Regions from separate parts of the Sinorhizobium mexicanum genome, predicted to be linked through region 2. Evidence: predicted binding sites of a transcription regulator. Region 2 holds the regulator's gene; each other region holds the start of a gene.
The links. The regulator PhoB, encoded in region 2, activates phosphate uptake and scavenging genes when phosphate is short. The targets are predictions, from matches to a motif close to TGTCATNNANCTGTCAT.

Region 1 (3,205 bases), on a different replicon from region 2:
TGCTTTAATGCCAAGGCCGCAAGCTCTCTATCGTAGACAGAGCCCTCGCACATCACGCGGTCGACGGCGAGACCGAGTTGCTCGGCGATCTGAGAAACGGTAAGTTCGGGAACTTCAGGATCGCCGCGTCTATCCTCTGCGATCAAACGGTGCGAGTTGAGGATAGCCTGCTCGCCGCCTTTTACAGCCACATAGGCCATTTAGATCTCCACCGATATGCTGCGGGGAAGAGCAATGATTGCTTTTCCGGAGGTAAAGAGGACATCGACCCCGATCGGATAAAGCTCCTGATTGAGCTGCCACTCTTCCCAAAACCACGACGGAAGCCCTTCGATGGTGGCCGAAACCTCGTGCTGGATCCCTGGCCCTTGCCATCGAACCGAGGGACCATCCGTAAAGGAGGGCACCTGGACAACAATGGTCGTCGAAGTCTGGGGCTCCAACTCAGTTCCGAGGCGAAACCCTGCTAGGCGTGGCATCGTCGTCGAATCGGCCACGATGGCAAATGCTGCTTCGTCCGCGCCATTGGCGAACGGCGTCCCGCAGTGAAACCCAAGGTAATTACGGACGTCGCCACGATTAGATCGGGAATCGAGCCAGACCGGCGTTTCGAAGTCTGCCAATGTGAGGCAAGCGGAGACGGTCGCCGGCGCGAGCGGCCCAACTGCCGTAGCTACAGAGCCAAGCGTTTGCGGGCGGCCCACATAAGCATAGGCATCCAGAATACGGCGGAACGTGTCTTGGCTGTCGAAAACGGGATTTGTGAATCCGGGCTTGATCCCGGCAGTGTCCATACCGCTGTTCATTCCGGGCTCGTGCCTCGCGCCATTGCAAAAAAGTCGACCTTTGTGGAAGCCGCCTTGCGGCTCTTCAGCTCACGCCGTCTCGCTTGCATCGCTTCAAATTGAGCGACCAATTCGCGACTCTCGGCCGCGACCTCGTCCGCCCGCTGCAGGAGCGCATCGAAGACTGCCGCCAGTTCCGCATGGCGCTGGTCGCGTCCGAGCACGAAGGCGAACCCCGTCGTGCCCTCGGTTAGCCTCAGGGCACATCGGGTCATCGTGACCTCACCGAGGTTGAACGCACCGCCGGTACCGCCTGCGCGTCCACGCACCAGCACGAGGCCGGTTTCGGGTCGACGCAGCCATTCATATTGAGGAGCGATGGGCAGATCGTTCCACGCACGCTCAAGGTCATCACACTTGGTTCGCGCCAGAACCGCCATCCATCGCCGTCTGTTTTCAATTTGATTGCGCACTTGCATTCGCCGCTTCGATTGCAGGCCTCGGTGGGCCGGGCCTAAGATGATACCTAGATGTCTAGGTATCTGCTTTTTGCAACACTTTGATGACAAGAGCCTGGTTCAGCAGAAAAGTGTTAGTCGGAGCAACAGAAGGAAATGGCCGGCGCTGGTAGGCTGAACCCGCGAATGAAGCTCCCTTCCCGTTCGCCAGCAATCTCGTTTAGTCATCGCCTTCTATCAGGTATTCATATCTGTCGGCTCGTATGACGCCGAAGGCGTATTTGATCGGTAGTCCATCCGGAGCCACATCGACATTTGTCTCGAAGAGCACCGGGCTGGACGATGATATTCGCAACAGACGGGCCTCTTGCTGGGTGGGCCTTCGGGCGGTAATCCGCGTCCATTTTCGCTTGTATTCCGGAATGCCACAGCGCTTCAGGGCCGCAGTTGGAGAGTTCAGCCCTTCGAACGCTGTGGCGAGACCAGGAACTCGCTCGACCGGAAAATAGGCCGTACCGGTCGCCAGCGGCCAGTCGTTGATGAACGAAGTCGTCCTGACGGCGGTAACGAGCGCCGAGGGCGCGATCTTCAAATGCGTCGCAATATCCGGCTCGACAGAGATCTCGTTGATCGACAATATCTCCCGCTTGACCGACTTGTTCTGGCCAAGAAGTTTGAACGTGAATTTCGGATCGCTGTCCAAGGTGTGCGAAATGAAATCGTCGGCAACGAAGGTACCGACACCGTGTTGCACCCGCAGAGCTCCTTCAGACTCCAAGACCTTGATGGCGTTTCGCACGGTGTGGCGATTGACGCCAAATCGTTCTGCCAAGACCAGGTCGCCAGGCAGGCGACCGTTCTCGAAGGCTCCTGCACGGATATCACCGAGTATTCCGGAGCGAACCACTTCCCAACGTTTCATTAAGCACCACTTCAACTGCCGATACGACCATTGCATCCCCCAAAATGGGTGCAGGAAACCCTGTTTACCCGAAAAGCGGCCGATCGGGAAACATCTCTGTGGGTAGCCCAAGGATGGATGCGAGCGTCGGCGCAAGGCGTGTGGCTTCAGCTCCTTCCGCCACCGCACTTGGCAGACCGGCCCCGGACATAATGCAGATACGATCGTCCGCACTCATACCTGGTCGAAATCCATGGGTGGCTTTGTATTTCGGTCGACCGAACGGTTGGTCTGCCGGATGCCCGGCTGGCACTGCTTCGAAATCATGCTGCGGCGGAGCCACGAAAGTGGCAATGCGCTCGCGCAGCCCGACCGGCAAATGTGCATCGTTCCAGGGTTCCGCCCCCACGGCGGCGAGCCTTCGCGTAACTTCCGCACGATCGGCATCGTTGTCGACCAGGACGTGCAGCGTCGCACCCTCAGTGCAAAACGTTTTTCCGGGAATCACCAGCTCGGGCAGGATCGAGGTGGTGATGTTACCGTGACCGTGATCGCTGGTAACTGCAATCACGTAGTCATCGAGCCGGCCGGATCGGCGCAAGGCGTCCAAGCAAAGACCGACGAGAGAGTCGGCAAACGCAATAGAGAAATGGGCCTCTTCGCTCTCGTAACCGAACTCATGCTGGAACATGTCTGGGACATTGATTTCGGTCACGACCAGATCAGGGGGCTCTTTTGAACCGATGAGCCTTGCGGCAGCGGAGACGGTCAGTTGGTCGTCGATGAGCGTCGCGGTGACCCGAGAGACCATATCCGGCCTTGCGGACTCCTGAACGAAAGACGGTAGGGGAACCCCTGCCAAGCGACCGCGCGGATCCTTGACTCTCAGGAGGTAGGGGGCAGTGCCGTCGCTCGGAACCTTGGTGAAGCCGGGGCCGCGCATCCAACTGGGCGGAACATAGACGGAGGTATCTTCCGGGTCGATGAGAGCATGCCCGACGCAGGCCACGTCCAGGCCCGCGCGTGAAGCAAAGGTTGCAATTGTCGGCACAAGAAGATGC
Region 2 (3,205 bases):
TCCGCCTGCGCCTTCAGCGCCTCGACGAGGTGTGGGTGGGCATGGCCAAGCGAATTCACGGCAACGCCGGCGGCAAAATCGAGATAGCGCGAGCCGTCCTCGGCAATGAGCCAGGCGCCCTCGCCTCGCTCGAAACGCAACGGCGCGCGCATATAGGTGTCGTAGAGCGGCGTTGTTGCGGCCATGGCGAACTTCTCCTTGCGTCCTGTTGGCATCGGTATCGGGCGATCGCGTCCGATAAAAATCAAAAATGCCGCCTTTCGGCGGCGCAGGCACTATTCCCATTTCGCACCGCAATGTCAACAAAACCAAGGCTTGCCGCGAGCTTGAACGCGCGGATTCCGACGCGCGAAAAAACATGCCGCGGGGGCTTGCAAAAATGCAACGGCCAGCCAGCAAGTTGGGGAAAACTCCGAAATCGATTCGGCGCGATTCCCGCGACTCTTGCCACGGAGTCACCCTGCCAGTAGGTTAATATTCAATTACTAGACGCATGCGGCGGACCTAGTCACCAAAAGAGTTATCGCGTTGCAGCTCCGGAGTTTTTCCGGAGCTTGGTGATGGATTCTGCCATCCAACGCCGAGAACGGGGAGTGCAGAAATGAACTGGACTGACGAGCGGGTGGAGAAACTGAAGAAGCTGTGGTCCGAGGGCCTGAGCGCCAGCCAGATCGCGGCTCAACTGGGCGGCGTCAGCCGTAACGCCGTGATCGGCAAAGTTCACCGGCTGAGCCTGCCGGGCCGGGCCAAGGCGGGCGGCGCGACCACTGCCGCACGCCCGAAGCGCACCACGTCCGCCCCCCGGGCGCCGAACTATGCCGCGCGCGTCGCCACCCGCACCGTCACCCGCACCGCCGGCGCTACCGTCCTCAAGGAAGAGATCGAAGTCGATCTCGTCGCCGATCAGACCCTCGAACTCGCACCGAACGTCGTCGTCCCGATGTCCCGGCGCCTCGGCCTGACGGAGCTCACGGAGCGCACCTGCAAGTGGCCGATCGGCGACCCCCTGAAGGAGGAGTTCCATTTCTGCGGCAACGACTCGCCGGAATCGTCGCCCTATTGCAGCTATCACACGCGGCTCGCCTATCAGCCTTCCGCCGAGCGCCGCCGTATGCGCTGACCGGCCTCAAGCGAACGCAATTGAAAAAGGGGCGGTGACGCCCCTTTTTTTGATGCCTGCCGAGGAGGCCGCCGGCTTTCAGCTTTCAAGCGAATAGCCGGCACCGCGCACGGTGCGAATGACATCGGGCATGTTCGAGAAATTCAGCGCCTTGCGCAGACGGCCGACATGCACATCCACGGTGCGCTCGTCGACATAGATATCATGTCCCCAAACGCCGTCGAGAAGCTGCGAACGGGAGAAAACGCGCCCCGGCGAGGACATCAGGAACTCCAGCAGCCGGAACTCCGTCGGTCCGAGCCGGACTTCGCGGCTACGCCTGTGGACGCGGTGCGTCTCGCGATCGAGCTCGATGTCGCCGCAACGCAACAGCGTCGAAAGCACCTCGGGCTTGGCACGCCTGAGCATTGCCTTCACCCTCGCCATCAGTTCCGGCGTCGAAAACGGCTTGACGACATAGTCGTCCGCGCCGGTAGCGAGACCACGAACCCGCTCGCTTTCCTCGCCACGCGCGGTCAGCATGATGATCGGCAGACGCTCCGTTTCCGGCCTCTGCCGCAGCCGGCGGCAGAGTTCGATGCCGGAGACCCCGGGCAGCATCCAGTCGAGGATCAGGAGATCGGGCAACCGCTCCTGAAGCCGGATTTCAGCCTCGTCTCCACGCAAGATCGTATCGACGTCGAAACCTTCGGCCTCGAGATTGTAGCGTAGGAGAACGCTCAGCGCCTCCTCGTCCTCGACAACGGCTATCTTCGGCAACATTCGGTCATGCTCCTTCCCACGCGCGGGTGCCATCACGCCACCGCGACACTCTGTGGCCGCGAAAAATCGCGACCGGGACAAGATCAACGCATGCACCAGGGCATGCGGCTATCGGGCGCTCTAGCACTTTGATTTCCAGAGCATCTTATCCGCTTTCAACGATTCCTTTTGAAAGCGGGATGCTCTAGTCCGTCACTGAGCCCAGCGTCGACGTATTATCGTCCTTCGGCCGTTCGCCCTGCGGCTGGGCGCCCGTCGCCATGTAATAGATCGTTTCGGCAATGTTGGTCGCGTGGTCGCCGATACGCTCGATGTTCTTGGCGCAGAACAGAAGATGCGTGCACGGCGTGATGTTGCGCGGATCTTCCATCATATAGGTCAGCAGTTCGCGGAAAAGCGACGTATAGATCGCGTCGATCTCCTCGTCGCGCTCGCGGATGCTGTTCGCCTTTTCCGGCGAGCGAGAAGCGTAGACGTCGAGCACCTCCTTGAGCTGGACCAGGGCCAGCTCCGCCAGATGCTCCAGGCCCCGCGCAAGCTTGCGGGGGATGCCGGATCCGGCGACCGCGATCACGCGCTTGGCAGTGTTCTTGCCGAGATCGCCCACGCGTTCCAAATCGGCGGCGATACGGATCGACCCCATGATCTCGCGAAGATCCGAGGCCATTGGCTGACGCTTGGCGATGGTGACGATCGCCTTGTCACCGATCTGGCGCTCGGCATCGTCCAGCATCGCGTCGTCGGAAATCACCTTCTGCGCCAACGCCAGGTCGGAATTCACCAGCGCCCGGACGGAATCGGCCACCATCTGCTCGGCAAGGCCTCCCATTTCCGAGACGCGGCGCGTCAGATATTTGAGCTCGTCGTCAAAAGCCGACGTGATGTGTGTAGATGACATGTTTCGTTCCTCGAACTCGCAAACCGGTTGACCAGATCACTTCCTTGTTTCGTTGAAACATTGAAATGATCTAACTCTTTGAACTTACACAATTCCGGACGGAAAACCGTTTCACACTCTCCCTGGAATTGCTCTGTCGCCTGGCTTAGCCAAACCGACCCATAATGTAGTCCTGCGTGCGCTGGTCATCCGGATTGGTAAACATCTTGTCGGTATCGTTCTCCTCGACGAGATTGCCGAGGTGGAACATGGCGGTGCGCTGCGAGACGCGCGCGGCCTGCTGCATCGAGTGGGTCACGATGACGATCGTGAAGTTGGCGCGCAGCTCGTGAATGAGTTCCTCCACCTTGGCGGTGGCGATCGGATCGAGCGCAGAACAGGGCTCATCCATCAGGATTACTTCGGGGCTGACAGCTACGGCGCGC
Region 3 (3,205 bases), 2.0 Mb from region 2:
CCTGCCCTTCCAGCTTCCGTCATCCAATAGAAACTGCGCGAAGCGCGCCCAGTCCTGCGCCGTCGCATACATGTAGGAGGAACCGACGAAGGTGCCGCTCGCATCCGTTTCCATCACGGCGCTCGTCATGCCGAGCGGGGCGAAGAGCGCTTTGCGCGGATAAGCGAGCGCTTCGGCCGGATCGTCGAACGTTCGCATCCATAGCTGGGACAGAAGATTGCTGGTGCCGCTCGAATAGCGGAATTTCTTACCCGGCTGCATTTCCAGCTGCTTGGACGCCACGAAGCCGGCCATGTCGCCTTCGAGATAGAGCATGCGCGTGACGTCGGTGACGTCGCCATAGTCCTCGTTGAATGCGAGCCCGCTCTGCATCGCCATGAGATCGGCGAGCTTGATCCGCGACCGATCATCGCCGCTCCAGGCTGGCAGAAGATCGCTGCGGGCAACGTCCATCTTTCCCTCGCCGATCCGCAGGCCGATCAGCGCCGCAGTTACCGATTTCGTCATCGACCAGCCGAGCAGAGGCGTCTCCCGATCGAAGCCAGGGCCATAGGTCTCGGCCACCAGCCGGCCGTCCCGCACGACGGCGATCGCCCGTATGCCCGGACCCGCCAGACGGGCCTCCTCGATGACGCCCTGAAGTGCCGAATCGATCTCGGCCTTGCTGCCGTCGGGCCAGCCGATGGCCGTATCGTGAACCCTCGATGCTCCTGTCTCGGCCCCTGCCTCCGAACCCGCAAGCGCTTGCGCGCCGCTGTCATCGACGTTGGTACAACCATATCCCGGCCTATTGACCGCTCGGCCGGGCGCGGCAAAGCCGAATATGCGCGCCGTCACGCTCTCCCTTTCGCGATCGACCGAGACGCGGACGAACTTCAACAGCGGATGGCCGGGCGCCTGCACGTCTTCCGCAAGAACGGCTTGCGGATCGCGTTTGGCAAGGAAGACATTGGAGCAGACGATCTTGGCGGCATAGCCGTCGCCGACCTTCAGAAGCTCCGGCGGGAACAACACCAGCCAGCCGCCGATCCCCGCAACACCGACGACCACCGCCCCGGCGATCGCCTTCAGCAACCGTTTCATGCGCGTCCTCCCGGCTCCAGCACCACCACGTTTCCGCCGCGCGGCAGTCGCGAGAGAAACAGGATTCCAGCGAAAGGAAAAGCCCTCGGAAGCCTCGCGGCTGTGCGAAACTCCGTCATCAAAGTGTAGCGGAGTCACTTTAGAAGCGGCTAAGTTTCAACTGGATGACAGGCAAAGATGACCGAACTCGCCCCCGACGCCGGCTTTGGCAGGAAGAATCCGAAGCTGAAAAGCGCGCTGCTGCAGCACAAGCCTCTCTCCCTCGCCGGCCTGTCGGAACGCCTGTTCGGGTTGCTTTTCTCGGGGCTCGTCTATCCGCAGATCTGGGAAGATCCGATCGTCGACATGGCGGCAATGCAGATCCGTGCCGGACACCGCATCGTGACGATCGGTTCAGGCGGTTGCAACATGCTGACCTATCTCTCAGCCGGTCCCGCCCATATCGATGTCGTCGATCTCAATCCCCATCATATCGCGTTGAACCGGCTGAAACTTGCCGCCTTCCGCCACCTGCCAAGCCACAAGGATATCGTGCGCTTTCTCGCCGCGACCGACACGAAGTCGAATGTGCAGGCGTTCGACCTTTTCCTCGCTCCTAATGTTGACGCGGCGACCCGCGCCTACTGGAACAGCCGCGCGCTCGACGGACGCCGCCGCATCGACGTCTTCGGCCGCAACATCTATCGCACCGGCCTGCTCGGCCGTTTCATTGCCGCCAGTCATCTGCTCGCCCGTCTCCACGGCATCAACCCCGAGGAGTTCGTCCAGGCGCGCTCGATGCGCGAACAGCGCCAGTTCTTCGACGAAAAGCTCGCGCCGCTATTCGAGCGTCCGGTCATTCGCTGGATCACCAGCCGCAAGAGCTCGCTTTTCGGCCTCGGCATCCCGCCGCAGCAATTCGACGAGCTCGCGAGCCTGAGCGATGAGAAATCGCTGGCCGCGGTGCTGCGCCAACGCCTTGAGAAGCTCACCTGCCACTTCCCGCTTCGCGAGAACTATTTCGCCTGGCAGGCCTTCGCGCGGCGTTACCCGCTGCCGCATGAAGGTGATCTGCCGGCCTATCTGCAGGCGGAGAACCACGAACCGATCCGCGATCATGCCGACCGCGTCGAGGTCCACCACGCAAGCTTTACCGAATTGCTGGCCCGCAAAGCGGCTTCGTCAGTCGATCGTTACGTCCTGCTCGATGCGCAGGACTGGATGAACGACCGACAATTGAACGACCTTTGGACGGAGATCACGCGCACCGCCGACAGCGGCGCCGTGGTGATCTTCCGCACCGCGGCGGAAGCGAGCATCCTGCCGGGCCGCGTTTCCCCGGCTCTGCTCGACCAGTGGCATTACAATGCCGAGGCGTCCACCAAACTCGGTGCGGAGGACCGTTCGGCCATCTATGGCGGCTTCCACGTCTATCGGAAGAAAGCATGAACGCCGCCCGGCCCTTGGAAAACAACCACGCCCGCCTGATGGACCAGATGTACCGCTACCAGCGCTACATCTATGACTTCACGCGGAAATATTACCTCTTCGGACGCGACACGCTGATCCGGGAGCTCGACCCGCCGGCGGGCGCCTCGGTGCTCGAGGTCGGCTGCGGTACAGGCCGTAACCTTGCCATGATCGGCGAACTCTATACCGGTAGGCTCCTCTTCGGCCTCGATATTTCCGCGGAGATGCTTGCGACCGCGAGGGCAAAGCTTCGGCGTCAGGGCCTGTGTAGCGTAACCCTGCGCGTCGCCGATGCGACGAATTTCTCGGCCACCGCCTTCGACCAACCGGGCTTCGACCGCATCGTCATCTCCTATGCGCTGTCGATGATTCCCGAATGGGAGAAGTCTCTCGACGCCGCGATCGCCGCGCTCAATCCGGGCGGCTCGCTTCATATTGCCGACTTCGGCCAACAGGAAGGCTGGCCCGGCGGCTTCCGCCGCCTGCTCCAGGCGTGGCTGAAGCGCTTTCACGTGACGCCGCGCGAGACGCTTTTCGAGGTCATGCGCGAGAAGGCGAAAACAAACGGCGCAACGCTCGAATTGAAGTCGATCGGCCGGGGATATGCCTGGCTCACCGTCTATCGCCACCCGGATCGAAACGGCGCCCGATAGCATTTTGCGTGGCCCCGGCG
Region 4 (3,205 bases), 780 kb from region 2:
TGAAGGGCGACGAGGTAGTGACCATCGACAACCTCGCCAATGTCCAGCCGCGCGAAAAGCGCCTGGCGCGGATCACCTATGGCGACGGCTCGGTCAAGGAAGTTCCGCTGATCTGCCGCATCGACACGCTTGACGAGGTCACCTACGTCAACAACGGCGGCATCCTGCAGACGGTTCTGCGCGACCTCGCGGCCTGAGCCCGCCGACCGTCTACTGCTCGCAAGCCGGGGCATCGAAAGATGCCCCGGCTTTTCACGTTTCCGTAGCGGCGGGTGGCGAAATGCTCACTCCAACGTGACTTTCCGTTGAAGTACGGCCGTCGTATGTATGAATTCCAGCATTCGAGCCTGCCTACAATAAAGTGACGCCATGACATTCGCCTATAGAACAACCATCCGGCGTCTCGCCCTGACGATATGGTTCCTGACGGCAGGCTGCGGAGCGGTTACGGCGGACGACGGAAAGACAATCAAGGGCGTCGTCGAACTCTTCACCAGCCAGGGCTGCTCCTCCTGTCCGCCGGCGGATGCGGCGCTGAAAAAGCTCGTCGATGAGGGCGATGTCGTCGCGCTCGCCTATCACGTCGACTACTGGAACTACCTCGGCTGGGCCGACACGCTTGCTTCCAAGGAAAATACCGAACGGCAATATGCCTATGCCCGCATGCTCGGCCGCAACGGCGTCTATACGCCCCAGGCGGTCCTCAACGGGCGCGATCATCTCAACGGCGCCAATCTGCAGGCGATCAGGAGCCGGCTCGACGCGATGAGCACCGAGGGCCGGGGACTGGCCGTTCCGGTCCAGGCCGCGATTGGCGACGATGGAATCTCGATCAAGGTCGGCGCCGGCGAAGGCAAGGCGAATGTTGTCGTCGTCTATTTCGAGCGGGCCAAGGTGGTCGATGTCGAGAAAGGCGAAAACAGCGGCAAGCAGATCGCCTATTGGCATGCCGTGCGCGACATACAGACGATAGGCATTTGGGATGGCAAGCCGGCCGAATTCACATTGCCCGCCTCCGTCCTCATTGAAGGAAATGGCAACAGTGGCTGCGCCGTCCTGCTGCAATCGATGAAGGATGCGGAAACGCCGGGGGCCATTGTCGGGGCGGCAGCCGTTCTTGCCGGCCCGCAGGGCAAGCTTTGAACCCGGTGATTTTCTGCATGTTCCTTACTTTGCGCGTCTGACCGGACGCGCGGCGCGGAGAGACGGGGGTGGTTCGGCCCGGCAGCATCGAGGGGCTGGGGCTGAGGGTTCGAAGTTACCGGACCGAACCGGTCATGTCTGCGTTCGTAATATCTCCCGCAGCATGACGACCTGTCCGGACATACGGTGGCAACGACTCTGTCCGGCAGCGGTCGAAGTCTTGCCGTGAATTGGGGCGCCGATTTGACTGAATTGCGGCAACCGAAAGAATTGCCGGGATTGTTCACCGGCTTCCGGCTTGCTTTTCCGTTCGTGTCAGGCACACTGTCGTGGTCCTGTCACATCAGAAGGCCAAAATACTGATGACCGATCAACCGGATTTGCCGGAAGGCGAGACGCGTCGCCAGGGCCAGGCCACGTCGCAAGTGGTCGATTTTCACGAATACAAGAGCGCCAGGAATCCCCCTCCCGTTACATTTCATCGCCGCGAGCTGGATCAGATTTTGCGGGTCTATGGCCGCATGGTCGGCGAAGGCGAATGGCGCGACTATGCGATCGACCACACGAAGGATCGAGCCGTGTTCTCCGTGTTCAAGCGATCGGGGGAAACGCCGCTCTACCGCATCGAGAAAAACCCGAAGCTTGCGGCAAAGCAGGGCGCCTATAGCGTGCTCAACGCCCATGGCACGATATTGAAGCGCGGCCATGAGCTTGCCCTGGTGCTCAAGGTGTTCGACAAGGTGCTGAAGCTCGTCGAGACCTGACGCGATATCTCCTTTGGAATTGCCGCCCATCCGCCCGCCGGCACTCTTCTCGCCGCAGGCGGGGCGAATGGTGGCGCGTGAGCGGAGCAGGTGAGGGTGATCCCACCGCTTCGAGGGGAACTACAGCGCCGCGCATCTTAATCAGAAGCGCAAAGGGCGCTCAGGTCCGGTAGAGCGTATCCGGATAGACGCCCTCGTCCGGATCCGAGGCTGCTCCATCTCCGAGGGCGAGTTGCATGATCGCCGTGTCCAGCCAGCGGCCATGCTTGAAACCGGTCGCCTTCATGAACCCCTGATGCTCGAAGCCGAGAGCGCGATGCAATGCGATCGATGACGGGTGCGCGCCGCCGATCACCGCCACCATCTGGCGGAAGCCAAGCGCGGTGCATCGCTTGACCAGTTCCGCGAGCAAGGCCCTGCCGACACCTTTGCCCCGGGCCTCGGGTGCGAGATAGATGGAATCCTCTACCAGGAACCGGTAGGCCGTCCGCGTGCGGAATGCGGAAGCATAGGCATAGCCGATGATCGCTCGCCCGTGGTCCTCCTGTGCCACGATGTAGGGATAGCCGCTGCCGGTTATCGTCGAAAAGCGGAGCGCCATCTCCGCCTCGGACGGCGGCGTTATCTCGTAGGTCGCCACGCCGTTCAAAACGGACTCGCGGTAGATTTCGGTAATTGCGGGAAGATCGGCAGCGACGGCGTCGCGGAGAGTGACAGACATGGGACTTCATGATGTTGGCTTGTCCCGATCAAATCGCATGGATCGGACCGAGCGATCAAGCCGTCTCCTGTAGCTTCCTTAGATCGAAGCCGAACAAAAAAGGCGGCCGAAGCCGCCTTTTCCGCGAATGCGTCCTGACTACTGGTTCCTGTTGCCCAGGAACTGCAGCAGGAACATGAACAGGTTGATGAAGTCGAGATAGAGCGTCAGCGCGCCCATGATGGCCTTGCGGCCAACAACCGCGGCGTCATCGGCCTCGTAGTACATTTCCTTGATCTTCTGTGTGTCGTAGGCGGTCAGGCCGGCGAACACGAGCACGCCGATCACCGAGATCGCGAAGGCGAACGCGGAAGACGCCAGGAAGATGTTGACGATCGACGCGATGATCAGGCCGAAGAGGCCCATGATCAGGAACGTGCCGAAGCCCGACAGGTCCTTCTTCGTCGTGTAGCCGTAGAGCGACAGCGCGCCGAAGGCGGCGGCCGTGACGAAGAACGTCTGCACGATGCTCTGGCCGGTGAAGACCAGGAAGATCGAGGACAGCGAGAGCCCCATCAAGGCGGCGTAGATCCAGAAC

Region 1: a site for PhoB is predicted at 1,337-1,353, ahead of phnG (phosphonate C-P lyase system protein PhnG). Genes of this name have one in related genera too.
Region 3: a site for PhoB is predicted at 1,197-1,213, ahead of FKV68_RS14140 (BtaA family protein). Genes of this name have one in related genera too.
Region 4: a site for PhoB is predicted at 1,469-1,485, ahead of FKV68_RS19640 (DUF2794 domain-containing protein). Genes of this name have one in related genera too.

The regions. Positions count from the first base shown of each region.
Region 1 is NZ_CP041240.1:319,442-322,646, forward strand. Features, by position in the region: gene FKV68_RS23570 (carbon-phosphorus lyase complex subunit) at 1-200, opposite strand, end outside; gene phnH (phosphonate C-P lyase system protein PhnH) at 201-806, opposite strand; gene phnG (phosphonate C-P lyase system protein PhnG) at 803-1,264, opposite strand; gene phnF (phosphonate metabolism transcriptional regulator PhnF) at 1,464-2,276, opposite strand; gene FKV68_RS23590 (alkaline phosphatase family protein) at 2,230-3,205, opposite strand, start outside.
Region 2 is NZ_CP041238.1:636,029-639,233, reverse strand. Features, by position in the region: gene FKV68_RS02985 (aspartate aminotransferase family protein) at 1-185, opposite strand, end outside; gene FKV68_RS02980 (GcrA family cell cycle regulator) at 602-1,120, shown strand; gene phoB (phosphate regulon transcriptional regulator PhoB) at 1,199-1,882, opposite strand; gene phoU (phosphate signaling complex protein PhoU) at 2,067-2,780, opposite strand; gene pstB (phosphate ABC transporter ATP-binding protein PstB) at 2,926-3,205, opposite strand, start outside.
Region 3 is NZ_CP041238.1:2,972,629-2,975,833, forward strand. Features, by position in the region: gene FKV68_RS14135 (serine hydrolase domain-containing protein) at 1-1,083, opposite strand, end outside; gene FKV68_RS14140 (BtaA family protein) at 1,261-2,511, shown strand; gene FKV68_RS14145 (class I SAM-dependent methyltransferase) at 2,508-3,185, shown strand.
Region 4 is NZ_CP041238.1:4,170,151-4,173,355, forward strand. Features, by position in the region: gene acnA (aconitate hydratase AcnA) at 1-197, shown strand, start outside; gene FKV68_RS19635 (DUF1223 domain-containing protein) at 370-1,143, shown strand; gene FKV68_RS19640 (DUF2794 domain-containing protein) at 1,506-1,907, shown strand; gene FKV68_RS19645 (GNAT family N-acetyltransferase) at 2,068-2,628, opposite strand; gene FKV68_RS19650 (Bax inhibitor-1/YccA family protein) at 2,767-3,205, opposite strand, start outside.